DNA from 4 places in the Anaerobacillus sp. genome. Region 1 is predicted to be linked to each of the others. Evidence: riboswitches for the same ligand, from Rfam matches in the RefSeq annotation. Region 1 holds a riboswitch; each other region holds the start of a gene.
The links. A riboswitch is a leader RNA that binds a small molecule or an ion and turns the genes downstream of it on or off. The one in region 1 is predicted to bind cyclic di-GMP.

Region 1 (8,963 bases):
ATGCCGGTATATTTATTGGCAATAACCAATTTATTCATAGTGGATCATCTACAGGAGTGACAATTAGTAGTCTATCAAATAGCTATTGGAGCAGCAGATATTTAGGAAGTAAAAGATTGCATTAATTACAATCGACGAGGTGTCAATAGAGTTAGAGTGGGCACATGGAACCTTGCCATGTGCCCTTTATGTTCGGTCGGTTTTCCTGACGGGCACATCTAGCCCTTCTATGTTATAAAAGGATTGCTAGTTTGTTGAAAACATTATATAATTTTAAGAATGGAAACGATTGCACAAATTTATATCTATAACCATATGGAATTATTTCTTTTTTTTACAATGAAAGTGCAAGCGTTTACACCATCTAAAAGGAGTGTTTCAACAAGATGAAAAAGAGCATGAATAGGTTAGTAGTATTTTTAATGTTATTTTTAATGTTTTTTTCTTTAGGGAATTTTTCTTTCTACCCTACGGGAAATGCAGAAGAGGTCACGAGCGCCATTCCGGCAAACTCAGTACGAATATATTATGAACGAACAGATAATGACTTTGAAAACTTAGGTTTATGGATTTGGGATGATGTTGCAGAACCGTCGTCAAGTTGGCCGACAGATGCAATGCCATTTCAAGTTGGTCAGAAAGATCGATTTGGGGCTTATGTTGATGTCCCACTAGCTGCTGGAGCAAACAAAATTGGCTTTTTAGTAGTAGACCGTGAATCCGGGGAAAAAGATGGTGGTGATAAGTCTTATACAATTTTATCACCTGATATGAATGAGATAGGAATTAAGCAAGGCTCAGATGAGGTATTCCCATTAGGTGCTAATGGAAATATTCTTGCTGAAAATACAGTTCGCATTCATTACGTAAGAGGAGACGCTTCCTATGATGAGTGGGGTCTTTGGATTTGGGATGATGTAGCTAATCCTTCAGAAAATTGGCCGACTGGAGCCGTACCTTTCACTGAAGGTAGCCATGGCGCTTATGTCGATATTCAATTAAAAGAAGGTGCACAGAAAATTGGCTTCCTTGTTGTAAATCGCAATGATGGACAACAAACTGGAGACATGTCTTTTACAATGGTAGACGAATTTAAGCAGTTGTGGATTCGAGAAGGGGACGAAAAAGTGTATGTAACGCCAGATTGGCAGTCACCGATCGGTCTTTTATCAGGAGAATTAATCTCTGATCAAAAAATAACGGTTAAATTTACAAGCACGAGTGAACTAGATGAGGGACAATTGCAAGAGGATTTGACGGTTGTTAACAAGGATGATGAGGAAGTCTCGATTGCGAGTGTAAGTATTATTAATGATAGTACGGTTGAAATTAATGGCGAATTTGATCTAGAAAAACTGCCGTTCAAAGTGACATTTGAAGGGAAAACGATCACAGCTAATTCTGGCTGGAGATTAATTGACGAGCTTTACGGGTACGATGGTGAGCTAGGTGCAACGCTACATGCTGATGGCACGGCAACATTAAAGTTATGGTCACCAATGGCCGAGAGTATTAATGTGATTTTGTACGATAAAAATGATCAGTTTACGATTGTCAAAGATGATATCGAAATGAAAAAAGGTGATCGTGGTGTATGGGAGGTTACTCTTAACGAAGCGACAACTGGTGTCAGAAATGTTAGAGGGTATTACTATCACTACGAAATCGAACACGGTGGTGAAAAGAAGCTAGCTCTTGATCCATATGCAAAATCAATGGCTACATGGAATAACTTCGGTGAATACCCGATTGGTAAAGCGGCAATTGTAGATCCAGCAACAATTGGTCCTGAGTTAGACTTTGCAAAAATTGTTGGATTTGAAAAAAGAGAAGATGCGATTATCTATGAAATTCACGTACGTGATTTTACCTCAGATCCGAGCATTGAAGCTGAACTTTCTGCTCAGTTTGGGACATTTGCAGCGTTTACCGATAAATTAGATTATATTGCTGATTTAGGTGTAACACATGTTCAGCTTTTACCAGTCATGAGCTACTTCTGGGGAGATGAGTGGGCTAGCTCTGAAAGAATTTTAGACTACATTTCAACAGGGACGAACTACAACTGGGGTTACGACCCACATAGTTATTTTTCGCTTTCTGGAATGTACTCTGAAAATCCAGACGATCCAGAATTGAGAATCAAGGAATTTAAAACGTTAGTCAATGAAATTCATAAGCGTGGTATGGGCGTTGTTCTCGATGTTGTTTATAACCACACTGCTAGAGTCAATATTTTTGAAGATTTAGTTCCAAATTATTATCATTTCATGGATGCAGATGGTACGCCAAGAACGAGCTTTGGTGGTGGGCGTCTAGGGACGACTCATAAAATGGCACGAAGAGTACTAGTTGATTCAATAACCTATTGGGTGAATGAGTTTAAGGTTGACGGGTTCCGCTTTGATATGATGGGTGATCACGATGCAGAAAGTATTCAGGAAGCTTATGACAAAGCAAAGGAACTAAATCCAAACATTATTATGATCGGTGAAGGCTGGAGAACGTTTGTTGGTGATGAAGGTGAAAGAGATATTATGCCAGCTGACCAAGATTGGATGCAATACACCGAAAGTGTTGGTAGTTTCTCTGATGAATTTAGAAATGAATTAAAGTCTGGATTCGGTAGTGAAGGAGAGCCAAGATTTATCACGGGTGGACCACGAAATATCAAACAAATCTTTGATAACATTAAGGCACAACCGCATAATTTTGTGGCGACACATCCTGGTGATGTTGTTCCATACATCGAAGCACATGATAATTTAACGTTACATGATGTTATCGCGCAATCGATTAAGAAAGACCCAGAATTCCACGAACAAGAAATTCACGAACGAATTCGAATTGGAAATGCAATGGTGTTAACGGCGCAAGGTAAAGCATTTATCCATGCAGGGCAAGAGTTTGGTCGTACAAAACAGTTTAGAGCAGAAACAACTGAAGCACCTTATAAGTCTACGTATATGGAAGATGAAAATGGCGTACCGTTTACGTATCCATATTTCATTCACGATTCATACGACTCGTCAGATATCATTAATATGTTTGATTGGAACAAAGCGACAAATAAAGAGGAATATCCAATTCATAATCTTACGAGAGACTACACAACAGGACTTATTGAACTGAGAAAATCAACAGATGCGTTCCGACTTGGCAGCAAAGAATTAATTGATACTAATGTTACATTAATTAATGCTCCTGAGATCCAAGCTCAGGATTTAGTCATCGGTTATCGTAACGAAGCGACAAATGGTGATGCCTATTATGTATTTGTGAATGCTGATACTGAGGCAAGAGTCTTATCGTTAGATTTGGATTTAACTAGCGGGATTGTCATCGTAGATAAAGATGAAGCAGGAGTAACGCCAGTAGCAAATCCAACTGGTTTCGAGCTTTCAAGTGAGCAAATTACAATTGAGCCATTAACGACAATCGTAGTGAAAGTAGCTTCAGAGGATGGTGCGGCTGCACCAACGCCAGAAGCTCCAGAAAATAATAACTTGATGAACTGGTTGTTTGTAGTCTTGGCGGTTTTAGTAGCGGGAGCTATTACATTTTATGTAAAAAGAAAGAAAGCGTAAGGATGAGTATCGAGAAGAAACCACAATGGCAATTTTGCTTTTTGTGGTTTTTTTATTTTTTTAAGAAACGCTAAACTGCAGCAAAGTAAACTAGTTTAATCAAACGTTTAATTAATTTTAAAATAATATTATTTCCCCCCCTAAAAATTAAAAGCTAACCGTATAGATAAGCAAGGACGGAAAACAAGTCAAAGGCAAAGCCATTGAAAGGTGGTGACGCAAAGCTAAAGGGACTAAGGGTTAGCCTATGTCAGCCAGTTGCCAGTTGATAAAAAGTGAATAAGAGGTGACTTTTATGAGTCAAAAGGCAGTACATATTTTTCTAATGATTTCTTTTCTTTTACTAGTCGGCTGTGGTAAAGCTGCCGAAGGGGTAACTGAAGACAAAAGGTTAGGAACTGATTCTGACTTTTACGACAATCCAGATCAAGGAATACGCATTAAGGCAGCAGATGGTTGGGTCATTGAGAAAGTAACTGCTAAAGGTATTAAGGTAAAAAATGAAAAATTAGTAGCTATGATTTCAGTTATCCCAAAAGGCAAAACCGTTTCAGAAATTAAAAAAGAACTTCAAAAAGCGGCAGGCAATGTAACGGTTACCGGTGAAGGGTTAAATTTTATCTCGTGGCAATCAGAGCGACAGGAAAGTATTTATACAGGGGTTTGGATCGAAGAACAGTCAAATCGCCATGTAATTGTGACGATCATGACGCCAAACGAGTTGTACGAGGAGAACAAAGCAAAGATTGAGGCATTCCGAGAGAGCATCAAATTATACTAAATGGGATTAGGGAGAGATGAAGATGATGAAGAAAGTTGTATCAACTGCAATTTTAGTAAGTGGTTTAACAATGGGTGGGGTTACTTTTGCTGAAAAAGAGGTAGAAACAGAAATTCCAACAGTGGATGAAATTTCAGTTGACGAAGAAAATGCAGTTTTTGAAGAAGAGGTTAGTGAAGATTTAGACGTAAATGAGCTTGACTCAGATCTAAGTGAACTTACCCGCGATATGAAAGAGACTGAGGCCGAGTTAACAGAGGATATCGTTGATAGTGCAATTATACAAGACGAATTAATCGAATTAATTGAAATCGAACTAGAGAATGCTATTGAGGCTGGTAATGAGGAAGCTGTAGAAGAATTACTAGAGGACTATAATCTTCATTTAGAGGAAACGGAAAAAGTTCTTGAAGAAGCTGCAGAAGCAGGTGAGGAACTTGATGAACTAGAGGAAGTAATCACAGAAATTCGCTCAAAAAGAGGCCAAAATCTATTAGCGTTATTAGAACGAGAAGATCTTCCAGAGCAAGCGAAAGCAGGGATTAGAAAAGCGCTAGCAAATCAAGAAAGAGCTATGCAAAAAGCTGCTGAAGCTCGTCTGCGTGCAAGCCTAGAGGATGCTGAAGAAGAACTGAACGAAGAAGTTGAAGAGATTGAATTAGAAGAACCAGTTCAAGAAAACGAAGAGCAAATCGAAAAAGTGGAAAAAGAGTTCAATAAAGCGGAGCGAAAAAATCAAAAAGCTGAAGCTAAGGTAGAAAAAGCCCAGGCAAAGACTACACAAAAAGTAGAAAGAGCTTCTGCAAAGGCTGAGCAAAAAGCAGAAAAAGCACAAGAAAAGGCTACTAATAAGGCAGAAAGAACTTCTACAAAGGCTGAGAAAAAAGAAGGGAAAGCTGAAGCAAAGTCCGACACTAAATCAGAAAAAGCTTCTTCGGAAAAGAACCAAAGAGGTAACGGTAACGATAAAGGGAAACAAGGTGGAAGACCTTAATTTAACATAGAAGAGACTAACTCAAATGATTATTTACTTTAATGAATTTCAATTTTATATTATCGCCATTTAGATACTATATGTAGTTGCGTAAAGTCACTCGCAACTACATATAGTTTGATATGGCTCATTTTTGGTAAATATGAAATTCATTTACTTAAGGTGACTTTAAAAATAAGCTTGCTTAAGTATAAAGGTGAGGAAGTCTCTTCATCTTTTGGTAATATCCTGTAAATGTAAAAAAAGCTTGAAATTATTCCTTTATCAAATCATAGTAGAGAATGATGTAATATCGGTAAAGGAGGCGTGGGGAATGGAAAGTGTTAATGTAATTGAAGCGACTACTAATGCCCAAAGTGGCGATGAACTTGTCCGTGAACGATTAATTCGTCATTATAAGCCCTACGTACTCAATGCTGTTGGTCATATTTGTAAAAAATATGTCAGCTGGAGTGAAGAGGAATCTAGTATTGGTTTAATTGCATTAAATAAAGCGATCGATACGTATGATGCTTCGAAAGGACGAAGCTTTGTCAATTATGTTTATTTATTAATTAAAAGAGATCTCATTGATTTTTTTAGAAAAGAGCAGCATGAGAAGCACTATACATTTAATGAACATGATGAAGAAAATTTCCAGTCTCAATATGAAGTAGAGCATTCTTTGAAGAATTACGAAAAGGAATTGCAAGCCAATAGTCTAGTAGAAGAAATATTAGAGTTAAGTGAGGCGTTAAGTCGTTTCCAGATCAAATTTGAAGACCTTGAAAAGTTTTCTCCAAAACATAAAGACACGCGTGAACGCTTATTTGAGATTGCTGATGTATTCATTGAAGATGAGGATTTTATCGATCAGCTTCTTCATAAAAAAAAATTCCCTACAACGAGCTTCGTAAAGAAAACTGATTATAATGTAAAAACAATTGAGCGTCATCGTAAATATTTGATCACGTTAGTATTGCTAAAGCTAAACCCACAATGGACGCATTTACGTGGATTTATTCAAGGAGGTGGCAGTTGATGAGCAGGAAGAGCACGGAAGGAATAGTCGTTAAGGTAACTGAAGATGTGATTGTATTGCTTTGCCCAAATGGAACGTTTAAGAATGTAGAAAGATCCTCTCAAGCAGCACCACCACTTATGGGAGAACGATATATTCATGTGGAAAAATCTATTTCGTGGTTTAAATATATGTCAATGGCGGCAGTCATGTTTTTAGCTATCGTCGCTTATCTCTTTTTCCCGTTCCAAGAAGATAATTATTTATATGTAGTAGCAATTGACATTAACCCTAGTATTGAACTCCACTTAAATGAGCAGATGAAAGTTGTCAAAACGGTTAGTTACAACGAAGAGGGGGAAGAACTACTTTCTTCTATTAACAGTACTGGTTTGACTTTCAACGAAGCATTAGAGAAGATTATCGATTATTCCTTTGATGAGGGTTATCTTATAGATGGAAGTGGATTTGTAGAAACTGCAGTGATCTCACTAAAAGAAGAAAATCAGGATCACATCGCAGAAATTGAGCATGCGTTAATATCTAGTACGGAACTAGATATTGAAGTGAAGATTTCGCAAACTAATATTGAAACATATGACGAAGCCAAAACGTTGCACGTTTCGATTAACAAGTTAAACTATTTAAAAGAGCTTAAAAACGAAGGTTTAATTGAAAATGTAGCAGAAGCAAAAGGGAAAACAGTCTCAGAATTAAGAAAAATGAAAGATGAAGACAAGAAACCGAAAGCCCCTCGTGAGAATAATGGCAAAGGTGACATCAACAAGCGAGAGTCACAGGGAAGCAATAATAAAGATAACAATCAAAAATCGCAAGAAAAGAATAATAAAGGTGAACAAAAAAAACCAGAGACCAAGGAAAAAGGTCGTAAAGGTGACTTACCTTCTAATGCCAAGCCAAATCAAAACAATAAAGGTGGGGCTAGCAACAACGATAAGAAGCCCGCTCATGCAGAAAAACAGAATCGGAATAATGGCGGAAAAGGCAATCAAGGTAAGGGAAATAAACAGGAAACATCAGTTAATGTTCATCCGTACGTAAATAAAGGTGGAAATCCAGTAAAAGAACATCGAGGTACTATTCGCTCTCAGGAAAATGGACGGCCTATGGTTGAAAATAAAAAACCTCCTGTAAAGGGAGGAAAATAAGGTGCCAGGCACCAATGAAATCATTTCATTGGTGCCTGGCACCTTCATGTTTAATACAAAAACGGAAACAAGCGGAAGCGGTGGCGACACCAACTTTGATAAATTTCTCCGTATTTTTCGGATAGTATTTGTTCTTCTAATGACATTCGATAATGCAGTATACTTCCAAACACAGGGAAAACAATTAGTAGTGCAATGATATGCCCACATATAAACAAACATAATCCTAATGTAATTAGGAAGAGTCCGACATGAAATGGGTGTCTAGCAAAACGATAAGGACCATAACTAAGCAGTGGTCGATCCTTATGTTGATGTATAGTTCTCGTAAAGTAATGTCGCATGACATAGTAAGCCCAATAACGAATAAAAATCCCCATAATTAGTAAAACAATACTAATCGTTCTTAATAATAGGCTTTCCTCGCCAGTATAAAACCTTGAAAAAGTGATGCTAACAATGACACATAGTAGGAAGCTTGCTTGTAATAAAACAAGGCTCCCATCTCTATTAGTACGGTCCTCCTTCCTAAGTTGATCCTTAAATAAGATAAATTGAATAATCCAAAGTCCAACAACGATGCCAAAAATAATTATGTCCTTTTCCATATAGTTAATATGCTATTTTTATTAGGTTTTTATCCGCAATCGCTATGGCGATTATCTGAAAATTATTTGATTGGCCCATATTATGTGAAATATAAAATCAAGCGTGTTTGGCCATAAAAAAATACCTTACCGTTTTGGTAAAGTATCGTTTATAAATTATGTAATAAATGCGTTATGAAGAATGATATTTTGTGCCTCTAGTTGGTTTTAAGGTGATGTTTGCAATGTAAGGATATTCATTTTTATGAAACTTCTCAATTAGATGTAAGAAACCACTAATTAACTGTGACTCACTGTTTTGAAAGTCATCAAAAAGAGCTTCAATTTCCATTCGTAACGTACCTTGAAAATCAAAGTTTTGCTGAACAGCTTTAAGGGCTGAATTTTTGTCTTTACTGGAGGATAAAATGCTTAAAATCATTGAGGCATATATAGTACTATCCTTCATCTATCTGACGCTCCCTTTTAAATCGTTTCCCTGCTTGTCGCCCCTAGGCAGGCGCTCTGCACTTTTCTTAACACCTTTACTATTATAACAGTAAAAAAAGGGAATTGAACAAAATTTTACAAAAAATTATATATCTTTTCTAAATTGTCGAACAAAATTTGCTGTTACAGTATCTTCGATAAAAAAACTGTAAAGCTATAATGGATTTATGGATCCGGGGTCTATGTGCGTTCTTTTATCCGTAATAGAAAAGGACTTGCGTCGATGCAAGTCCTTTTCATTTTAAGAAAGTGTGTTATTTTGGTATGGGAATTGATTTGAATACCCAGAGAACTGTTGGTAAGCTTGAGTAAGTTTTTCCTGCTGGGCAGCTTCA
Region 2 (8,963 bases), on a different contig from region 1:
TTTAAATGGGGTTTGTATTATTGGTGTAGGTCTCCCGAGAATTTCCGAGGAGCAAGATTTGATGAAGCGATATTATTCCCTACAAGGGTATCATGGCTTTGATTTTGCCTATGTTTATCCTGGGATGAATAAAGTTCATCAGGCAGGCGGAAGGCTAATTCGTTCGGAGGAGGATGAAGGAGTGATCATTCTGATGGATGACCGTTACTTGTCGACTAAATATCGAAGTTTATTACCTAGTGAGTGGCAGAATTATAGAAAGCTTTAATTCATCAACTTAGCAAGGGGTTGTCCTATAAGAAAAACTAACCCTGTTTAGGCTGGAAAACTAGCATTTATATGTTTTTAAGTGAGACTTATAAATAAAGTCGTTACAAAATAAAGGTTTTTACTAATCGCAATTACGAAACCTGACCTTTTTCGACAAAATAGCTTATTTTCCGACAATATCCCTATATTAACGAGACGAAACATATGGTATCATATTTTTACTATGTACAACTTAGATACTACTTAGGAGGTTTTGTTATGGAATTAGTTAAAAAAATGAAATTAGATGATACTACGAAAAAGAATTCAATCATGTTCTATACATATTCTTTTTCGATTTTTGTAGGCTTGTTATATGGTCTAATCTATAAAAATATCGATTTATCCATTTTTTATGGTTCCCAATTGATCGTCTTTTCTCTATTATTTTTTGTGGTAAATAAAACGTTAAAGAAAGTTACTTTATTCTCATATTTAAGTATTGTGACGATATATAGCTTCACGTTTTATTCGATGATAGCTGGAATTTCTAGTAATATGTCAGTCATTATTATTATCTTTTTCTTAAGTGTTTTCTCTGTTCTGCACTTTAACAAGATACTATTGATAATTGGTTATGGATATGGGCTTGTGATGCTGATCAGTTTTTTCTTGATTTATGATAATTATGAAGATTTATTTGTAAGTACTTTGCTTATTTATATTTTGACAGGAGTTTTGTTAGCAACAATAACAAAATTGGCTCAGGATCAATTCTCAAAACTACAGGAGTTTCTAACTGAAGCACAACACGAGGCTAGCAGGAAAGAGCAGCAAAAGCTTCATTTAGAGAAAGAAGTTGCTGTAATCGTTGAAAGTTTGATGAATGCAAATGGAAAAGTTCAAAATAGTGTCGCAGCTCAAGAAGAAATGCAATCTTCAATCAATGAAGTGTCGGTTGGAAGCCAAACGCAAAGTGAACAAATCTCGTTAATAGCTGAAACTGCTAGTGAAACGAGAGAATCTATGGATCAACTTGGTGAAGTTTCAAAAACATTACTAAAGGAATCTGAGCATGCAGCAACCGTTTCGAAAGATGGAGAACTAAAGATTAATGAACTAACTGGTGAAATGGAAGAAATGAAACTAGTTATTGAGGAATTAAATGACACATTTGCTATTTTAACGAGAAAAATAGAAGAAACGAATTCATTCACTGATAATATTAAGCAAATCTCCGAGCAAACGAATTTACTTGCGTTGAATGCTTCAATTGAGGCAGCCCGGGCTGGAGAGGCTGGACGGGGGTTCTCAGTAGTTGCATCAGAGATCCGCAATTTAGCAGAAATGACGAATCAAACGGCAGAGAAAATCACGGAAAACTTACGTGAATTAAATACTAGTAACCAAAGCGCTGTAAATAAAATGGCAAATAGTACGACGAAAATCAAAGACAGCGTAGAAACGACAAACTTAGCGAACGAGTCCTTTAAATTACTTTCGATGACGTTAGCTAAATTAAATGCCACATTTGCTCAATTTCAAAAGCTTTCTGACGATGTTAAAACAAAATCGGTATCGGTAGAATTGTCGACAAATGAGCTTGCTGCAATAATCGAAGAAACAGCTGCTAGTCTTGAAGAAATGAGCGCAACAATCGAAAGCATTAATGTTGATAGCCAGAAGATCGCCGAATACATGCAAGAAACAACAGAGCGTGCAACAAACCTAATATAAATGTAGGTACCATCATTTAGGTGCCAGGCACCAATGCAACATTGGTGCCTGGCACCTTATTAAATAATACATTTATCTATAATAGGTTATATTAACTAGGTAATTTACTTATTAGACAAATTAAGTTTACTCATATTACAACGTTTATGGTAAAATAGAAGTAGTTATTAAATGACTTTCTTGTAACACTCGAGACTAAAAGACTAGTTTTTAAAGCTGTATACTACCTAAAAGAATATTTCAATTGAAATGGCAAACTTACTGAAAGGTAAGGACGCAAAGCTTCAGACCTAATGGTTATTAAACTTAAGGTGGCTGAGTTACCAAAGGAGAATTAGCTGACAAGTTATTTCCATTGGAGATAGCTTTTTATTTTTATTTTTATTTTTTGAAAGTTAGGGGGGACGTAGGATGCTTCCAAGAAGAATAGCTGTGTGGATTCCGATTATTGTTGTACTTTTATTTTATGGATGGTGTTTTGTTTTTAAGGATGATCAAACGCTAAGAACTTTAGGTGCGAGTGGTTTTCCAATCATTGGTACAATTATTAGTTTTATATGGATTATGAGAGCTTATCGCAAAACGAATGAAGATAAACTGTTTTGGCTATTGCTTGGCTTAGGAATTATTTTTACTTTTTTAGGGAATTTCCTCTGGCTTTATTCGCTTTTGGCCGAAGCAATTAAAGAATTTTCAAATACGTCCTTCTTATTTTGGTTTCTATCATACATTTTCTATTTGCTAGGACTAACTTATAAAACGAAAAAAATTAGCGGTTCCGTAACAAATAGCCCTTATTTGTTTAACATTTTGGTGTTTATGACATCAGCGATTGTTATAAGTATACACTACTTAATCAGACCGATCTGGGAACTTTGGGATCATTCAGTTTTAGCAATGGTTTTAACAATCGCTTTCCCAATTGCGAACTTGAGCATCTTATTTATGATGACATATTTATATTATCTCTCCATACATAGTAAAGAGAGAAGAGTTATATTTTTTCTCGCAATTGCTTTCTTTTTTCAAATTGTTGCTGACTCGACTTTTTTATACTTAGCGGTCATTGGTACCTATGAGTTTGGGAGTTGGATCGATCCATTTTGGTTGATTTCAACTCTATTTATCGGGTATGCAGCATTGTTTGCAGAGAAAAATTTGACTGAAAAGGATTATAGATTAGAAAATTACGTTGAAAGTAAAGAACATCTTTTTTCATATGGTAGTGCGATTATTTTATTAGTATTTGTCTTAAATAGCTACGAGTGGAGGGGTGATGCTTTAACTGTCGGACTCATTATTATATTCTTGATGATTATTGTTCGTCAATTAGTAGTTCTAAAGAAAAATAAAACGCTAATGAGTGAGTTTAAATATTTGGCCTATCATGATTCGTTAACTGGACTCCATAACCGAGCCCGCTTTAATGAAGATTTGACTAAGATAATGGGGATGGTTAGACCAGATAGCTGTAAGGTCGGTTTACTATTAATTGACTTAGATCGCTTTAAACTTGTTAATGACACTCTTGGTCACCTCGTAGGCGATAAACTCTTAGTATGTGCTTCAGAACGACTAAAACAAACAATTGACGAAGGGCATTTCTTATATCGGATTGGTGGCGACGAATTTATTATTATCCTTCCTGGAACAACAAGGGCGCAATGTACTAGTTTAGCAAAGAAGATTATTATCGAACTTGCAAAGTCTTTCAGCATTGATAATCATGAAATTACAATAACCCCTAGTATAGGAATAAGTTTATATCCAAAACACGGTGTTACTAGCGAACAATTGTTGAAAAATGCAGATGCGGCTATGTACGTGGCAAAAGGTAAAGGGCGGAACAATTTTTGCTTTTACAATTCAGAATTAAACGAAATGCTTTCTAGAAAAATGAAGATCGAAAACGGATTACGAAAAGCTTTGAGGAAAGAGCAATTTTTGCTAAATTATCAACCGATCGTAGAGTTGCAGACGAGAAAGATTGTTGGCATGGAAGCACTATTACGTTGGCACCATCCTGAAATGGGGGCAGTTTCACCAGCAGAATTTATTCCGATCGCAGAAGAAACTGGTCAAATCATTGCAATCGGAGAATGGGTTTTAAAGACGGCATGTCAACAGAATAAAGCATGGCAAGAAGCGGGTTTTCCGGCCCTGAGTGTATCTGTTAATGTTTCGGTTCGCCAACTGCAAAGCAGTAATTTTTTCGAAACTGTGAAAAATATTTTACGAGAAACTGAACTTGAGCCGCAATTTTTAGAGCTAGAAATTACAGAGAGCATCCAAAATGTTTCTGAAACGATAATAGTATTGAAGGCGTTAAACGAACTTGGGGTCAGATCAGCGATTGATGATTTTGGCACTGGATACTCGTCATTACACATTCTTACGGAATTACCGATTAATACAATTAAAATTGATAAGTTATTTATCGATAATCTTACAGAGGCTTCTGATCACCCTTTAATAAAAACAATTATTGATATCGGTTTAAATTTAGACCTTCGTATCGTAGCTGAGGGAATCGAATCTGAGCAGCAAGTTAGCAATTTAACAAGATTTAACTGTAATTTTGGACAAGGCTTCTTATTTTCAAAACCTATAAACGCAGAACAATTTGAAAAACTATTAACAAATCAGGGTGCCAGACACCAAATGTAAAAGTTGGTGCCTGGCACCGCTCAATAAATTAGTACGAAAAAGCCAAGAAACCCCCATTAGAAGGGGGATTTTTGGCTTTTCATCTAGGTGCCAGGCACCTATTTATGGTAAAATACGATAATAGGTGTCTACTCTGTAAATTTTATCTACAGGAAAGTTCACTTTCTTCGATTGGATGGTTTGTCTCGATCATATTACATCTGGGTTGTTTGAAAGTGAACTTTCATTGGTGTCTGGCACCGACATTATATTGGAGGTTAATGTTATGGAACAAGCATTAGAAAGAATTAAAATGCAACTAGCACAAATGGACAGGGAAAATAAATGGACTGAGGTTGATCGAGATGAGGTTATTGATCTATTAATTTTTGAAGAAATTAAAGCAGCCTCGTATCAGTTCGGCTATGAAAAAGTTGGAAAGACTGTTGAATTTCTTCTAAAAGAATGCGAGCAACTAAAGTAAGAAAGAGTGTCAAAAGAAGAGTAGCACACCTTCGAATTAGAGATGTCAGAAAATTTAATATTTAAATTTAACCTATTTTATGCTAATATAACGTTAATTAGCATACTTGGAGTTGCTATACATAATCGGGACGTTTATTGTCCAAGTGGGACGCCGAATGTATCGGGTAGAGATGTTGATTATTGATAAAGTATAATTTTAAAACGGTACTGTAAATGTAGTGAAAATATAGACAGGAGGATGATTTAATGATCAATGTTACAGCAGACAACGGTTCTCTGTTACGGACCGACGTGAAAAAGCTCGGCAATATCCTTGGGGAAATTCTCGTTCATCACGGTGGTATCGAGTTACTGGAAAAAGTCGAAACAATTAGAGAGAAGACGAAGAATTTAAGGAAAAACTACAAAGAGGAACTTTATGTAAGTTTAAAAGAAGAGATTAGTAGTCTTAAGCCACCTGTACGCCAACACGTGATCCGTGCTTTTTCAATTTATTTTCATTTAGTTAATATCGCGGAGCAAAATCATCGAATCCGTCGCCAACGTCAGTACCAATTACAAGGCGAAAGTAGTGTACAACCTCTTTCAATTGAAAGTGCGGTAGCTACCTTAAAAGAAAGCAATTTTACCGAGGATACCATTCAACAGGTGTTGAATGATTTATCAATTGAACTTATTATTACAGCACATCCAACAGAGGCGACAAAAAGGACTGTACTTGAAATTCAAAAACGAATTTCACTGCTGCTTCAACAAATTGACAATCCGATGTTAAATAAAAAGCAAAGAAAAGAGTTGGATGAAAGCTTATTTAATGAAGTGACAGCACTATGGCAAACGGACGAATTACGTGACCGTAAGCCTACTGTATTAGATGAAGTAAAAAATGGTCTTTATTATTTTGATCAAACATTATTTGAGGTATTACCTGGAATCCATCAGGAAATAGAAAACCAATTACAGGGGTATTATCCAGGGCACACGTGGAAAGTACCGAATTTCCTTTTCTTTGGTTCTTGGATTGGTGGCGATCGTGATGGGAATCCAAATGTTACGCCAGAAGTTACATGGGAAACATTAAAACTACAGCGCAGGTTAGTATTAAAGAAATATAAAAAAGCAGTAACTGATTTAATGAAACGTTTTAGTCAATCAACAACTCGAGTTTCGTTCAGTGAGGAGCTTATTCAATCTGTCGAAGAAGATGAAAAGCAATATTTAGAACCAGGAGAGGCATGGACCGTTGAAGGAGAGATTTATCGCCGTAAATTCGCGGTAATACTGAAGCGTCTCCGCAGTGTAGGTGAAAATGAATTTGGCTATCGTCGAGCTGAAGAGTTACTGAAGGACCTAGTTCTCATCAAGGAAAGCGCAGAACAACATCAACCGGCGACGAATAAGCTAAAAACCATTCGAAAACTCGTTCGTCAAGTAGAGTTGTTTGGTTTCCATTTAGCGACGCTTGATATTCGTAATCATAGTGGCGAACATGAAACCGCAGTTACAGAAATTTTAAGAGCAGTTAATATTACTGAAAACTATGCCTCGCTACCTGAGGAAGAAAAGGTAGCTATTCTTGAGAGAGTCTTGAATGAGCCAAGACCGCTCTTGCTTTTACAAGAGGATTACTCAAAAGAGACGCAAGGTGTATTAAACGTCTTTCAAATGATAAAGAAAGCCCACGCGGAATTTGGAAGTCGCTCGATTGAAGTTTATCTTGTCAGTATGACGCAATCAGCTAGTGATTTACTTGAAGTTCTCGTCCTCGCAAAGGAAGCTGGGATATATCGTTTACATGCCAATGGTAGGATAGATAGTCACTTGCATGTTGCACCACTCCTTGAAACTGTCGATGATTTAATCGCAGGTCCAGGAATTATGAAGAAATTATTTCAAATGGATGTGTACCGAAATCACATTAGTGAACGTGGCAACCATCAGGAAATCATGCTTGGATACTCAGATGGAAGTAAAGATGGTGGAACTTTAACAGCCAATTGGAAGCTATTTAAAGCACAAAAAGAAATTCACGATATGGCTAAGGAATTCAATATTCGCTTGAAATTTTTCCATGGTCGTGGTGGTTCGTTAGGGAGAGGTGGCGGTCCATTACATCGCAGCATTTTATCGCAGCCAGCAGAAACGTTAGGCGATGGCGTAAAAATAACCGAGCAAGGTGAAGTACTATCATCACGTTATTTACTTGAAGATATTGCTTATCGGAACTTGGAACAAGCGGCATCTGTTTTACTTGAAGCTTCGGCAAATGCTTCGAAAAACTTACTGCAAGGCTATGTTCGGGAGACATCTTGGGAAGAGGCGATGGAGGATATTTCAAAGGATGCCTTAACGAAATACCAATCACTTGTTTTTGGTGACCCAGACTTTTTAACTTACTTTAAACAGGCAACACCATTACGTGAATTAGGCGCCTTAAATATTGGTTCAAGACCAATGAGTCGAAAGGGCAGTGAACGCTTTGAAGATTTACGTGCTATTCCATGGGTATTTGCGTGGACACAGTCACGACAAATGATCCCCGCTTGGTATGCAGCGGGTACTGGCTTACAATCGTTTGCAGCGAAAAGTGAAGCAAATTTACAATTGCTCCAAAAGATGTATGTAAGTTGGCCTTTCTTCCAATCAACGATTAACAATTTACAAATGGCACTTATGAAAGCTGACTTGCAGACAGCTAAAGAGTATATCCATTTAGTTAAGGATCAAACTATTGCTGAGAGAATTTTTAAAGATATCTCAACTGAATACAAGGTAACAAAAGATATTCTGTTACAGATCACTGGAAATCGGGAGCTTTTAGATCATACACCGAACATTCAGGAATCAATTTACAAACGTAATCCATACGTGGATCCACTTAACTTTTTACAAGTACATTTAATTCAAAACATGCGTAATACAGCTGAACCTTCTGATGAATTACTGACGGAAGTGTTATTAACAATTAGTGGTGTTGCTGCAGGGTTAGTTAATACGGGCTGATAACGAGGTTAACATTAAGTTGGTAAAGTGTTGTTTCTTAAAATACTTACCCAATTATAAAAAAACATAAAGTTTCAGCGATATTTTTAGAGGATTCTAGTCTATTATAATAGATCTAGATCCTCTATTTTATTTTTGCGGTGTTTTTCGAAGGGAGATTGCCAGTTATCTGTCCAAAACTCGTATTTATCTATCGCAAAATTAATTTTACTATCCAAACTCAACATGTTACTGTCCAAAAGCAGACTCTTTTTATCCAAACGATCTTTTTCATAATCATTAATAAACCTATTAGTAATTACATATGTATTAATGTTCCTAAATTTTGGGATCTATTTAAAAGTGAAGGAGATTACATATGAAAAGAGCTAGATTAATCACGTTAGGATGTTTGCTGTTATTTGCCATTGTCGCTTGTTCAAATGCTGAAAAAACAGTTGAAGAGCCAGTAGCAGCTGAAGTACAGACTGAAGAGCAAAACATTGATGAAGAAGAAACGACTGAAGAAAACGAGGAAGAGGCAGAAAAGTTAGATGCTGAAATTGAGGAAGCAGAGGGTATTCACCATCATGATGATATCCCTTATGAATGGGCAGCAACATACAAACTCAAAGAAGGGACCTACTCACTTGTTTTTCATCAAAATGAATTTGGTGATGAAAGTATATTATTAGCGTTTATCCTTGAAAATAAAAATATAACCGATTTCGAACATCATGCTGCTCATCTATTTGAGGCAGATGCCCAAGAAGTAAAACAAACGGAAGTATTTCATGCTAAGCATGAATATGTTTATAACTTACTTTTGAATAAAGACCGTACAGACTTTACGTTTACAATTG
Region 3 (8,963 bases), on a different contig from region 1:
TCATATCGAAAAAAAATCTCACTAGCTTTCCCCAATGTCCAATTTCCTGATACAAACGTAAATACGGCACCATCGCGAATTTTCTCACTCATGAATTGTGAAATAAACCTTGCTTCATGTTGAAGCTGATTCTCGACTATGGTTTCCTTATGGACCTTTATGGTATTATTCAACAATAGAAATATCGGTGTGGAAATGATTGTCAATATTGTAATTGTGACAAGCAATTCGAGTAAAGTAATTCCACGTTGGTTTTCCATCATTGCCTTTTCACCACCGATACTAATACCACTTCTTGATTGATAGGTTCATTAACTTCAACAAATACTTTAATTTCATAGAAATCATCTAATATGGTAGTTGGATTCGCATTGTCCAAATTGCTAAATTCAATCCGATACATTGTTTCAGCATTTGTTAAGATCGGTACAGAAATATTTGTGTAATTAATTTCAGAACAGCCTGAATTCGTACATTTACCGTAAAGCGAAACGCCTGCTAAACCATTTGGAAACGACATTATTCTTGCTTCTTCTATTATTTCTTGAGCATAGTAGAGACTTTTACTCTCTGTCCCTTGTATAACCGTGTTCGTAAAAGATCCTGTCATCATTGTAACGATTGGAATAACAACGATCCCAAGTAAGGCGACAGCTACTAATAACTCAATTAATGTAACTCCCTTTTGATTTTTCATGTTTTCACACCCTTACCAAAATAAGTTCACATACCAATTCCATATTTCTCTCCCCCATAAATAGGCGGCAAATGTTCCGATAAAAATAAAAGGGCCGAAAGCAATCGGTTCCTTCCGTTTGGCAATACCAAAAATAATTAGCGTAATTCCAACAATTGTACCAACAAAGGACGCAAGGACGAGACTCATGATCGTCATCCACGGACCAAGAGCGACACCGATCGCAGCGTAAAGCTTAATATCTCCACCGCCCATGCCTCCTTTACTGACAATTGCAATTAACAATAGTAATGAAAAACCTACTACTCCACCAATTAAATAAAACCAAAACGGCTCACTGCCGACGAACAAACGGGCAATCAGCAAGATTACTAAAGCTGGAAGAGTAATTACATCTAGGATTAATTTTTCGCGAATGTCTGTTAAAACCGCTAATACTAGTAAAATCGTTAAAATAAGTGCCGGAACTAATTCTAGCGTTAGACCAACCCATTTATACGTAATAAAAATAGAAGTAGCCGTCAACAACTCACCAAATGGGTAAAGCGGGGAAATTTTTGTTTTACAGTAGCGACATTTTCCACCTAAAAATACATAGCTGAAAACTGGGATAAGATCAAAGACCGCTAATTTATGCTTGCAATTTGGACAATGAGAAGGTGGGAAAGCGACCGATTTATTTTTAAGGAGTCGAATGGCAACTACATTGAAAAAACTGCCTAATAGTAAGCCAACCAGTAAAACATAAAAATCAATTAATAACAAAGTTGATCTCTCCTTTCTCAAAATCAAGCATTTTCGGTTTTAAAAAAGCTGCCGCTATCAAGCGTAGCGACAGCTTAAAAAAAATATTACTTACACCCAGCAGGCGCCGATATAACTCCGGAAGCATAGTCCCAACCATTAATAGTTCCTGTTCCAGTTGCTGGTGTACAACCAGTAAAAGCTTTAATAGTCGGTATTTCTTTGACATAAGGACCAGTAGCAGGAGACCCTGTTGCTTTAGTTAGTTGATCATTTAGAGTAGTGGCATTCGTAGGATATGTGCTCTTATCTATATAGAACCTGTTAATTGCGTCTTGGAGTATTTGCTCATTTTGTGCGTTTGTATTTCTATGTGCATTATCCTGATTCCCCATCAGCATAGGCACAGCTATCGCCGCAATAATCCCCAAAATAACTATAACCACTAATAACTCGATAAGCGTTAGACCGCGTTGGTCTTTTCTAAGACGTTTGAGAATAGCTTTAAACATTTTTAAAATCTCTCCCTTTTTTGTTTTAATTTTTATGTCAAGAGTATGGTTTACTCTTAAAACCAGCGTTTAATTCGGTGTAACAGATAAAAAAACCTCTACAAAGCTTATAGGACATAAGTTTGTAAAGGCGGGTTGCACCACTAGCTCCAAGTGACTTAGGTGCCCAAATAACAGTCACTTTTCATTGCATCCTTTATTTAATAGATTGATAATTTTGATTTATGTTAGCTTATAAATTTATTATAGCAGTTTACTTTCATAATAAAAAGTGAAATATAGTAAAATCCGATCATAATTTCTACATATTTTCTCAAATTATTACATAAACACTTTTATTTTTACATTATTTGTAAAATTAATATAGGTATAACGACCTAAAAAAAACACTTTTCTCACTTTCCTAAAAAGGTAAAATCCAATAGATTGTCATACACGATTCGACTTCTCATTGCATGATTACCCATTATTCATCTCTAGCAAAACACATCGTTAGCTTCATGCTAGCTCCTCAAGTGCATAAAGCTCTGTTATAAAGGTGCAGACACATCGGAAATATATATCTTGAACAAACAAAAAAACTGACCTAAAATCACCTTATCTCAATCTAGATCCAATGAACTTATAGGATATCGATTTGAGGGATAAGACGACTTTTAGGTCAGATGTTTAATCATTATTTAATTAGCCTTGCAAATGCCTTATCTGCAGCGGCAATTGTTTTTTCAATATCTTCGTCAGTATGTTGCGTTGATAGGAACATACCTTCAAATTGAGATGGTGGGATCGAAACCCCTTCTTCCAACATGTAGCGGAAGTAGTCTGCAAAACGATCTAAGTCAGATGTTTTTGCTTTTTCATAGTTCGTCACTTCTTCATTAGTGAAGAAGAAACCGATCATTGAACCAGCTTGACTCGTTTGATGTGGAATGCCGTGCTTTTTAGCGGCATTTGATAATCCTTCTGCTAACTTTTTACCGAGGCGGTTAAATTCCGCATAATGCTCTTCTGTTAGCTGCGACAACGTTTCATAGCCTGCTGTCATTGCTAATGGATTACCTGATAATGTTCCAGCTTGATAAATAGGTCCGCTTGGGGCAATCATTTCCATAATTTCACGTTTACCGCCATAGGCGCCAACTGGTAAACCACCGCCAATAACTTTACCTAAGCAAGTTAAGTCAGGGGTAACTCCAAGGACACCTTGTGCACAATGGTAACCAACTCTAAATCCTGTCATTACTTCATCAAATATTAACAATGTACCATTTTTCTCAGTGATTTCACGAACGCTTTCTAAAAAGCCTGGTTGCGGAAGTACAACTCCCATATTTCCTGCTACAGGTTCAAGAATTACCGCTGCAATATCGTCGCCATATTGTTCGAAGGCATAACGGAGGCTTTCTAAGTCGTTATAAGGTACCGTCAGTGTGTTTAAGGCAACAGCTTCTGGTACTCCAGGACTATCTGGTAAACCTAGTGTAGCGACTCCAGAACCCGCTTTAATAAGGAGGGAATCACCATGTCCATGGTAGCAGCCTTCAAATTTCAATATTTTATTTCGGTTTGTATAGCCACGCGCTAAACGTAACGCACTCATCGTCGCCTCTGTACCAGAGTTAACCATCCTGACAACTTCTACAGAAGGAACACGTTCAATGACAAGCTCCGCCATTTTCGTCTCTAGTTCGCTTGGGGCACCAAAGCTAGTCCCTAATTCAGCCGCGCTCTTCAGCGCTTCAATAACTTGATCATCAGCATGGCCTAGTACAAGCGGTCCCCACGAGAGTACGTAATCTATATATTCATTACCATCAATATCATAGATCTTCGAACCCTTCCCACGCTCCATAAAAACTGGATCCATTTTTACTGATTTAAAGGCACGAACTGGACTGTTTACTCCGCCTGGCATTACTTCCTTTGCTTTCGCAAAAGCAGCACTCGAATTATTAAATGATCTCATTTTAATCCCCCTATTTTTAGTTAGTTATCAATTTGTACATGTCTAACCAAAAAACTTCACAATCAATGACAGTTACTCACTTAACCATTTTGCAACATCTTTTGCAAAATATGTAATGATTAAATCAGCTCCCGCTCGTTTCATACTAATTAGCTTTTCCATAACAACCGCTTTTTCATCAATCCATCCGTTTAAACTAGCAGCTTTAATCATCGAGTATTCGCCACTCACATTATACGCAACAACGGGATAAGAAAAATGATCTTTTACTTCACGAATAATATCTAAGTAGGAAAGTGCTGGTTTAACGATTAAAAAGTCGGCGCCTTCTAAAACATCACTCTCTGCTTCGCGCAGGGCTTCTAGACGGTTTGCAGGATCCATTTGGTATGTTTTACGGTCGCCAAATGATGGTGCACTATGAGCCGCATCACGGAACGGTCCGTAAAATGCTGAAGAATATTTAACAGCATAAGACATAATCGGGATATGTGCGAAACCTGCTTCATCTAATCCATGGCGAATCGCTGCAACAAAACCGTCCATCATGTTTGATGGAGCGATAACATCTGCTCCCGCTTTAGCTTGGGAAACAGCTGTTTTTGCTAAAAGATCAAGAGTCGGATCATTTAAGACAATGCCTTCCTCGATGACGCCACAGTGACCATGGTTCGTAAATTGACAAAGACAAGTGTCTGCAATCACAACTAGATCTTTATTTACTTGTTTGATCTTTTTAATCGCTTGTTGAACAATACCGTGCTCACAATAAGCAGATGTTCCAACTTCATCTTTCTCTTTTGGCACTCCAAATACGATCACTGAGACAATACCTAACTCTGTAATCGTATTAATTTCTTCTTCTAAAAGATCAAAGGAGATTTGATATACTCCTGGCATAGATGCTACTTCATTTTTTTTATTCATTTCGCCTTCAATCACAAAAATCGGGTATATTAAATCCTCTTTTCTTATGACAGTTTCTCTAACCATTGAGCGGAGACTAGCAGTTTGTCGTAGACGGCGATGTCTTTTAAATTCTAACATTTTTTATCCTCCTTTAGGTTCTCCATCACACTATTTAGCATGCCTTGGATTGTATATTCTTTCGGCTCGACATGAACAGGTAGATCATGTTTAATCATTGTTTTTGAAGTAATCGGTCCAATTGAAGCAAAAACAATTTGACCAATATGATCTCGCCAATTTGTTCCTTCAAGCAGCTTGACAAAATTATCGACAGTTGATGAACTTGTAAAGGTAACGACATCAATTTCTTGATGCAAAATCGCTTGAAATAATTGATTTTTTGAACTGGCTTCAATCATATTTTCATATACATCTAATTCATTCACATAAATATTATTCTCTCTTAAGCTTTCTGGTATAACCGTTCTTGCTAAATTACCACGCGGAAATAAGACACGTTCTCCTGTGTGAAGGACACTAAGTAGACTTTCTAATAAACTTTCAGCTACAAATAACTTAGGGATAAGGTCCGCCTGTAAACCATAATCAGTTAGAATATCCTCTGTCTTTTTACCGACAACGGCAATTTTGCATGGGATCTTAGTTGTTCCGGTAAGTTTCTCAAAATCCTTTAAAAAGAAATCAATCCCGTTTTTGCTCGTAAAAACAAGCCAATCATATGTATGTATAGAAGTTATAGCGTTGTGGATTGCACTTTTATCTTCTACTTCTTTGCAAGAAATGAGTGGCATCTCAACCGGAATTCCGCCATTTGCCTCTATTTGTGACGAGAGAGCAGAGGCTTGCGCCTTTGCCCTCGTCACTAATATTCTTTTTCCTTGAAGATCCATTATTTATCTAAGTCTGCTCTAACAGCATCAAGAATTTCTTTTGCACCTTTATCAAGGAGTTTCACAGCTAACTCTTCTCCTAAACTTTTTGCATCAGTACCTACCATCGTTTCATGTAAAATCGTTTTTCCATCTGGTGAGCCAACAAGACCTACTAAAACGATCTCACCTTCTTCATTTAATTCTGCAAATCCTGCAATTGGCACTTGGCAACCACCTTCAATTTTATGAAGGAAAGCACGTTCAGCCGTAACGCAACGCTCTGTTACTGCATCGGTGAATTTACCAAGAAGTTCTCTTAATTCAGCATCATCAGTACGACATTCAATCCCTAATGCTCCTTGGCCTACAGCCGGTACACATAACTCAGAAGAAATATACTCAGTAACAACGTCTGCACTCCATCCCATTCGCTGAAGTCCTGCTGCCGCTAAAATAATCGCATCATACTCACCATCTTTGCACTTTTTCAGACGAGAGTCGATATTTCCGCGGATCCACTTAATTTCTAGATCCGGACGTTTTGCTAGAAGTTGCGCTGAACGACGTAAACTACTCGTTCCAACAACAGTCCCAGGCTCAAGATCCATTAAGCCTTTTCCACTATTAGAAATTAGGGCGTCACGTGGGTCAACACGTTTTGGAACACAGCCAATCGTTAAACCTTCTTGAAGAACTGCTGGCATATCTTTCATACTATGAACTGCCATATCTATTTCATTATTAAGCATTGCCTGCTCAATTTCTTTCACAAATAATCCTTTACCACCAACTTTAGATAATGTAACATCTAAAATTTGGTCCCCTTTAGTAACAATCTTCTTTACCTCAAATTCAAATGGACCGCCAAGCTTTTTAAGTTGGTCAATCACCCAGTTCGTTTGCGTTAAAGCAAGCTGACTTTTTCTAGAACCTACAGTAATTTTTCGCATCATAAACCCCCATTTTAATGTTTTAAACCTTATTTAATACCATAAGTGAAACTTTGAAAGTGCCCCTGATAAAAAGTAATTGATTAAGATTAGTAAAAACCCAGCAATATTTAACAAAACTAGCGAATAGCCACGAACCTTCTGAACAACTCTCTTATATAAATAATAACCATAAACAATTAATACTAATATCGATGTAATAACTTTTGCATCGAACCATGGGATTTGATCTAATGCTACAGCTGCCCAGACAATCCCTAAAATAACTCCCATTAGTAGAAGTGGAAAACCGAGCATCGTAAACATAAAGGCTAGGTGCTCTGATTTAGAAAGATCACCAAACCTAAACAATCGCTTGCCCCAACGTTTCTTTTTTAACATTTGGTGCTGATAATAATACATGATCGAAAAAATAAAGGCGAACGTAAATGCTCCATAAGAAAGTAACACAAGTGTTACATGAATGAACAGTAGTTCAAATATTAATAAGTCTTGCAATGTCGAAGAGACATCACCAGTTGGGATGAAAACACTAAAAGCCATAATCGCAAATCCAAAGATATTCGTAAAAAATACAAAAAGATCAACTTTGAAAAACCAATTAATGACTAAAGAAACACTGACGATAATCCAAGCGAAGAAGAACAAACCTTCAAAAGACGTCATGATCGGGAAGCGATTATATTCAATCATTCGTAAAATAAAGAAGATTGTCTGTAAAACCCAGACAATAGAAAGCAACCAGAAGGAGATACGATTAACCTTCTGGTTGTTGTGTAAGAAATCAATGAAATACCCCAAGACACTTAAACAATAAAGTACAACCGTGAAAATATATAAGAAATTTAACATTAGTGAAAACTCCTCTCTTAGGAGCGAACTACAGCATCTTTTGGATAAGCAACTGCTTCATGCTTTGCTGGGGCTTTCGCCTCAAACTGACTACAGGATTCCTTTTCTTCGGGTGCTTCTGTATCAAGAGCAAATATCCTTGTAAACAAAGCTAATGATTCTTCAGCATGCGGTTCAGCAGCTATTTCTTTAGCTGCTACAATCGGATCACGTAATAGTTGATTAACAATACTCTTCATATGCTTACTTAATACCTTTTTTTCTCGATCTGATAAGTTAGGTAACTTTCTCTCGAGGCTCGCCATTGTTTCTTCTTGGACTGTAAGAGCCTTTGAGCGTAATGAAGAAATAATCGGAACCACTCCTAACGTCCCTAACCAGTTTTTGAAATCCAACATTTCTTTGTCAATCATGATCTCAATTTTTTCAGCTTCTCGCTTACGCTCATTGAGATTAGCTGCAACAATTCCCTCTAAGTCATCAATATCATATAAATAAACACTCTCTAATTCGCTTAATGCAGGGTCAATATCTCGTGGCACTGCAATATCTACCATAAATAACGGGCGACCTTTACGCTTTTTAATGATTGATGCGACCATATCTTTAGTAACAACGTAATCTTTTGCTCCAGTAGAACTAATTAGAATATCAGCATGAACTAAAGCTTCAGTTAATTCATTGATTGGTCTAGCTTCACCTAATAGTTTATCCGCAAGTTCAATCGCTTTTGACATCGTTCGATTGATTACAGTTACCCTGCCTACACCGTTAGCATGAAGGTGTTTTCCGGTAAGTTCACTCATTTTTCCGGCGCCAAAAATAAGTACATGCTTATTTTTGAAATCCCCAAATATCTTTTTCCCTAATTCTACAGCTGCATAGCTTACTGACACTGCATTTTCACCGATTGATGTTTCTGAGTGTGCACGTTTAGCAACAGTAACAGCTTGCTTAAATAATTGGTTAAAGATCGTTCCTGTAGCTTCTTGCTCTTGGGCAAATAAAAAGCTTTCTTTGATTTGTCCTAATATTTGTGTTTCACCAACGACCATAGAATTTAGTCCACAAGTAACTCGTAATAAGTGCTCTATAGCACGATCATTTTCATATATATCTAAATAATCCACGAAATCGTCAATTGGCAGATCAAACCATTCTGAAAAGAAATTCTTCAAATAGTACTTCCCAGTATGCAATTGATCTACGACAGCATAGATCTCTGTCCGATTACAAGTGGAAACGATTACACCCTCTAAGATGCTCTTAGTATTTTTTAGCCTTTCGATTGCGAATACTCGTTCCTCCCCTTGGAACGTAAACTTCTCGCGTATTTCAACAGGCGTTGACTTATAATTTAAACTAGTAACTAGGATGTGCACGTTTTTTCACCCCCATAATGGTTTCAAAACCCCTTTTTCACGTGCGAAAAAAATTATC
Region 4 (4,876 bases), on a different contig from region 1:
AAAGCGTTGTCTCGGCATTTTGAATTGGAATTGATACTTTGAAGTTACCCTTCACATCTGCTTTACTAGAATACGTTTTTGTTCCGATTTTCACCGAAATAGTAGCATATTTCTCTGTTTTTCCCGTCACTGAAGCGGCTTTATTGTTTACCGCATTGACGACAGGAACATTTGGCGCGACCCTTGTCACCGTTACAGTTCTAGTCGCACTAGTATTCCCTGCAGTATCCTTTGCTGTTACTGAAAGGATAGCTCCAGAATTCTGAACTGGAATGGATAGTTTATAATTACCGTTTTCATCTGCTTTACTTGAATACGTTTTTGTTCCGATTTTTACCGAAACAGTAGCATTTTTTTCTGTTTTACCCGATACAGACGTTGCTTTATTATTAACTGTATTGATGACAGGAACATTTGGCGCGACCCTTGTCACCGTTACAGTTCTAGTCGCACTAGTATTTCCAGCAACGTCTTTCGCTGTAACTGAAATGACCGTTCCAGCATTTTGGATGGGAATGGATAGTTTATAGCTACCAAATTCATCAGCTTTCCCTGAATACGTTTTTGTTCCAATCTTCACGGTAACTGTAGCGGCTTTTTCTGTTTTCCCGGAGATAGTAGAAGTCTTATTCGTTACCCCATTTACCTTTGGAACAGCCGGTGGTATCACATCTTTAACGGTTACGTTCGTTGAAGCACTGATGTTACCCGCAGCGTCTTTGGCAGTTACCTTAATGACCGTACCTGCAACTTGGACAGGGATTTTTATTGAAAAACTACCATTTATATCGGCCTGACCAGTCCCAACAACACTAGTACCAATTTGAACTTGAACAGTTGTCAAAGCTTCAGCCTTACCTGTAACCACATTACTCTTATCCGTCACTGTGTCCACCACTGGCTTTGTAGGGGAAGTAACGTCTTCAACAACTATTTCTGTTTTCGTTTCATTGCCAGCATTATCCTTAGAAATGACGGTTAATTTCGTTCCAGCCAGTTGGCGAGGGATTTCTACCTTAAAGTCCTGGTCTCCTACAACAATAGTTGTTCCGATGAGTAGCCCATCTTTTAATACGTAGATTTCGGCACCTATTTCAGATACACCATAGAGGTATTCGTTACTGTCACCAAATCGATATACATAAAGAGAAGGCGGGGTGACATCTTTCACCTCAACAATTAATGGTTCACTTTTGTTTCCTGACTTATCTATAGCAACTATCTTGATTATTTCCCCTGACTTTTGTGGTTGGATATAGTTTCCAAATTCACCATTGGATTTTGCAGTTTGACGTAATAGTTCAGTAGAACCTGAAGTAACAACAACGGTTGAACCTGGTTCCGCAAGCCCCCTAATAAAATTGACTGCGTCAGTAAATTCCTCAATTAATTCAGGTTTCGCTGGAGGGGTGACATCTCGGACTGTTACTGTAACAACTAAGCTCTTATTTCCATCATCGTCTTCAGCCTGAACCTCTATCGTACTATCAGCACGGAGTGTGCCAGTTCTGATCTTAAATTGGCCGTCTTGATCGGCATTGCCTATAGCAAGCACTTTCCCCGTTGCCATAACAGTAATCTTAACCCCAGGTTCAGCTTTACCCGAGACGTAATCTATCGCATCTGTCACTTCGTCAACAATCGGCGCCTCAGGAGCTGTCTTATCAAGAACAATAGTAGTCAAAGGTTCACTAATTCGGTTATAACTGTCAGTTACAAAAATCGTGAGCTCAGTACCAACTCTTTGGTTTGGAATATCCACTGAAAACGTTCCGTTCTGAATTGAGAATCCCGCCCCTATCTTTCCAGTAGCGTTCCAAACTTCGATTTTGCTATCAGAATCTGTCAGACCAGTAACCACTTGATGATCATCCCCCACCGAATGAACGAATGGCACCGTAAGTTCTCCAAATGGATGCCCGTAATCAAATGGCTTGTAGGCAATCGGATCTATTTTTAACAAGGCTCTAAAATTGGGGTTATCACTTGCATCAATGATGAATTGGTTTGCTTTTGTTATGTCTGTAGTTCCCCAGTAATTATTTGCTCCATCAAAGGTGAGCAGTTTATCACTTTGAAATTTTATAAAAGCATGATCTAATCCGAAAAAGTTATTTCCTGACAATTCAAGGTTTGGACTTTGACAGTCAAGGCTACAACCAATACTAATGTCAGGGAACTTTGCATCACCCGTAATGTTTAAAAACGTATTATTGGTAATTTTTGTATTTTTAGATCCGAGCCAAACATCTACTGTAGCGTTTTGTTGAAATAAATTTCCTGAAATCAGTGGTTCTATTGTTTTCGGGTATGATACAGATATCGAACCATTGGAAAATCTATTATTTTTTAAATAAAGGTTCGCTCCTGTCACCAAAAAGCCACCGTTAAATCCATGAGTTAGATTTGCATTTTCAAGATGGACATAGGTTTCTGGAAAAGATGTGCTTTGAATATAGGCAGTATTAAAATTGATTCGCTCACCTTCTGTCTCTCCACCAATTGCAACCAATTTCCCAGACGTTTGGATCCAGACACCAATTTTACCAACAACAGACACTCCAGGCTCGATCGTTAGCGTGACATTCTTCGGTATTGTAAGGTTTCCTATTAACCTATAAGGTGAGCCTTCTTTGGTCCAAGTCGTGTCCTCATTTAAAAATCCACTGACTACTGTTCCTTCTACTCCTTCTGCATTTATTACATATGGGTAGTGGGGAAAAACAAAAACTAAAATAAGTAACAATTTTACCAATCTCTTTAAATCAATTGACATCCTATTCGCCTCAATTTCAAAACGTTCTACTATATTAATAGTATATTTAATATATCATCATTTACTGATTTTAAATAGAAAATATGAAGAGTAAATTTGGTAGATTTTTGCTAGAAAGTACTAATAGAAAAGAGACAGAATCTAGCCATTTAGATGAGGAACTTATGTAGCTTTTTTATCCTAAGTGCTAAAATTTATTGAAGTATTTTAAATAGGGATTGGAAAAATAATCACCTGTGCACCTGGAAAGGTAATGATAACATTGCCAGTGCTTAACGAATATCTTCTACGATGAAGCCCCTTTAGCTTTGCGTCCCTAAGTTTCCTTAGGTTTGCCTTTTCGGTTAAAAATAATATATCAACTAAACTAGCATTTGGAAATGATGGAAAAGCCTCATATAATTCCCAATTTTCAGTTAATCAAACAGACTAGTTAAAAAATATTACCTAATATTGTTTTAATCGTATTAATTGTAGTTATTGAAAAAGGATTAACCCCCAATAAATTAAATGTAGCACTCATTAAAATTGATAACGATACTACGCCCCAAAACACTCTAATGATCGCAATTTCTCTTTCGTTACTTAAGAACCAAAACAAATACAAGAATGGAACGATACTACTAACCTGCCCAAATACGACACTTAACGTTACGTTAGATGAGAAAATTAGAGCCAGTAGTAAAAAAGGTAAAACTGCAAGAAACATGATAGCTGTGTGTACAACAAAGAACTTCCAGTCTTTATCTATTTTTAAAACCGTGAAAAACAAAAATAGTAATCCTACTACTAAAGCAAAGCTTACAGCAACTAAAGGAATGTTTTTCACTAATCCTGTAAAAAAATCTTTCCAATCTAACTTGTCATTCCAAAAACTAACTGCTCCAATATAAGAATATAGTAGTCCTATTGCTATAGAAGCTGAACCTAATGTTATTGCAGCAGGTCGAAACATTTCATTTACATTAATGTCTGCTATTGATTTTTGACCTCTGAATAATGCCAATAAAAATTTTAAAAATTCCATTTTCTTACCTCCCTAATCATTTCATTTTTTTTTAAACTATTACTGAATATATGCAACCACCTAATGAATTACCACAGAAACTTCTATAGACCCACTCGAAACCATAGTAAACTGTTTTTACAACTAGTTACCAACGATGGTAAGAGTTGTTGTACAGGCATTCAACATTTGGTAGTTAAATATAGTAGTAGAATAACATAATTATACATTTTTATACAATAAATGATATTTTTAGGGGTATACTATTTTTAGATTTTTTTGTTATTACTCACTGGCAATGTCATGATTCCTCGCTCATTAGCTTCCCCTATTGAGAAACATCAACATAAAGCCCCTTCAAATTCTCTGAAGGAGCAGGGGTGAAAAGCATATAAAATTTAAGCTACTCCTGAATGGCATTCAAAAAAAATGTACTTTGGAGATCAATATACTCTTTTAACGATAGCTTATCTTTTAAGTCCCAGCTTCTAAACGCCCACATATGCCCTTGAATGATTAGGTTCCGAGCCAACAAAGAAATATATTCTTCACTTACTATAGCGTTTTCTAGTTGATATGTTCTTTTAAGTACCTTTTTAACAAAATTGAAAAATTCTGCTTCTTTAGAGAGCACATACTCAATATATGTGGCTGGTAATGATTGAAGGTCTCTGTAGATAATTTTGATTTCACCACTTAGTCGATCGATCGCTCTGAAATATGCATTAATAAACGTATATAAACTGACTCTGTTATTGTCCAAATGAATAGTCTGTAAGGTTCCATCCAACTGATCGTAAAATTCCTCTATTAATAAGTATAAAATATCTTCCTTGCTTCCAATATATTCATAAATTGCTCCAAAGCTTAATTTGGCTGTTTTTGATATATCTCGAGTTGTCGTTTTATGAAATCCCTTTTCCAAAAATAAGACTTTGGCCGCTTCTACCAATTGTTGTCGTCTTTCCTTAACCTTTCGGTCACACTTGACCTGAGTAGGAATGGTTAATTTCTTCACTGTAATCCCCCTGTCGTGAGTTAAAGTTAAATGCAACTAGTTAAACTAAAGCTTTAGCTATTTTTAGAAAACATAG

Region 2: linked by a shared signal. The riboswitch ahead of ACK4M9_RS02425 (putative bifunctional diguanylate cyclase/phosphodiesterase) and the one ahead of ACK4M9_RS13945 (hypothetical protein) in region 1 are both predicted to bind cyclic di-GMP.
Region 3: linked by a shared signal. The riboswitch ahead of ACK4M9_RS12675 (type II secretion system protein) and the one ahead of ACK4M9_RS13945 (hypothetical protein) in region 1 are both predicted to bind cyclic di-GMP.
Region 4: linked by a shared signal. The riboswitch ahead of ACK4M9_RS17855 (Ig-like domain-containing protein) and the one ahead of ACK4M9_RS13945 (hypothetical protein) in region 1 are both predicted to bind cyclic di-GMP.

The regions. Positions count from the first base shown of each region.
Region 1 is NZ_JBKBWN010000009.1:73,721-82,683, reverse strand. Features, by position in the region: gene ACK4M9_RS13955 (C40 family peptidase) at 1-125, shown strand, start outside; gene ACK4M9_RS13950 (pullulanase) at 387-3,587, shown strand; cyclic di-GMP riboswitch class I at 3,771-3,853, shown strand; gene ACK4M9_RS13945 (hypothetical protein) at 3,883-4,368, shown strand; gene ACK4M9_RS13940 (coiled-coil domain-containing protein) at 4,391-5,362, shown strand; gene sigI (RNA polymerase sigma-I factor) at 5,676-6,383, shown strand; gene ACK4M9_RS13930 (anti-sigma-I factor RsgI family protein) at 6,383-7,531, shown strand; gene ACK4M9_RS13925 (methyltransferase family protein) at 7,582-8,139, opposite strand; gene ACK4M9_RS13920 (hypothetical protein) at 8,312-8,587, opposite strand; gene ACK4M9_RS13915 (spore coat protein) at 8,870-8,963, opposite strand, start outside.
Region 2 is NZ_JBKBWN010000002.1:74,917-83,879, forward strand. Features, by position in the region: gene ACK4M9_RS02415 (ATP-dependent DNA helicase) at 1-268, shown strand, start outside; gene ACK4M9_RS02420 (methyl-accepting chemotaxis protein) at 529-1,986, shown strand; cyclic di-GMP riboswitch class I at 2,228-2,314, shown strand; gene ACK4M9_RS02425 (putative bifunctional diguanylate cyclase/phosphodiesterase) at 2,398-4,653, shown strand; gene ACK4M9_RS02430 (hypothetical protein) at 4,919-5,116, shown strand; gene ppc (phosphoenolpyruvate carboxylase) at 5,365-8,121, shown strand; gene ACK4M9_RS02440 (hypothetical protein) at 8,480-8,963, shown strand, end outside.
Region 3 is NZ_JBKBWN010000008.1:55,591-64,553, reverse strand. Features, by position in the region: gene ACK4M9_RS12690 (prepilin-type N-terminal cleavage/methylation domain-containing protein) at 1-263, opposite strand, end outside; gene ACK4M9_RS12685 (prepilin-type N-terminal cleavage/methylation domain-containing protein) at 260-697, opposite strand; gene ACK4M9_RS12680 (prepilin peptidase) at 710-1,462, opposite strand; gene ACK4M9_RS12675 (type II secretion system protein) at 1,549-1,953, opposite strand; cyclic di-GMP riboswitch class II at 2,074-2,157, opposite strand; gene hemL (glutamate-1-semialdehyde 2,1-aminomutase) at 2,630-3,919, opposite strand; gene hemB (porphobilinogen synthase) at 3,992-4,966, opposite strand; gene ACK4M9_RS12660 (uroporphyrinogen-III synthase) at 4,960-5,712, opposite strand; gene hemC (hydroxymethylbilane synthase) at 5,739-6,671, opposite strand; gene ACK4M9_RS12650 (cytochrome C assembly family protein) at 6,705-7,523, opposite strand; gene hemA (glutamyl-tRNA reductase) at 7,541-8,905, opposite strand.
Region 4 is NZ_JBKBWN010000015.1:36,092-40,967, reverse strand. Features, by position in the region: gene ACK4M9_RS17855 (Ig-like domain-containing protein) at 1-2,776, opposite strand, end outside; cyclic di-GMP riboswitch class I at 3,029-3,123, opposite strand; gene ACK4M9_RS17850 (hypothetical protein) at 3,210-3,803, opposite strand; gene ACK4M9_RS17845 (TetR/AcrR family transcriptional regulator) at 4,186-4,800, opposite strand.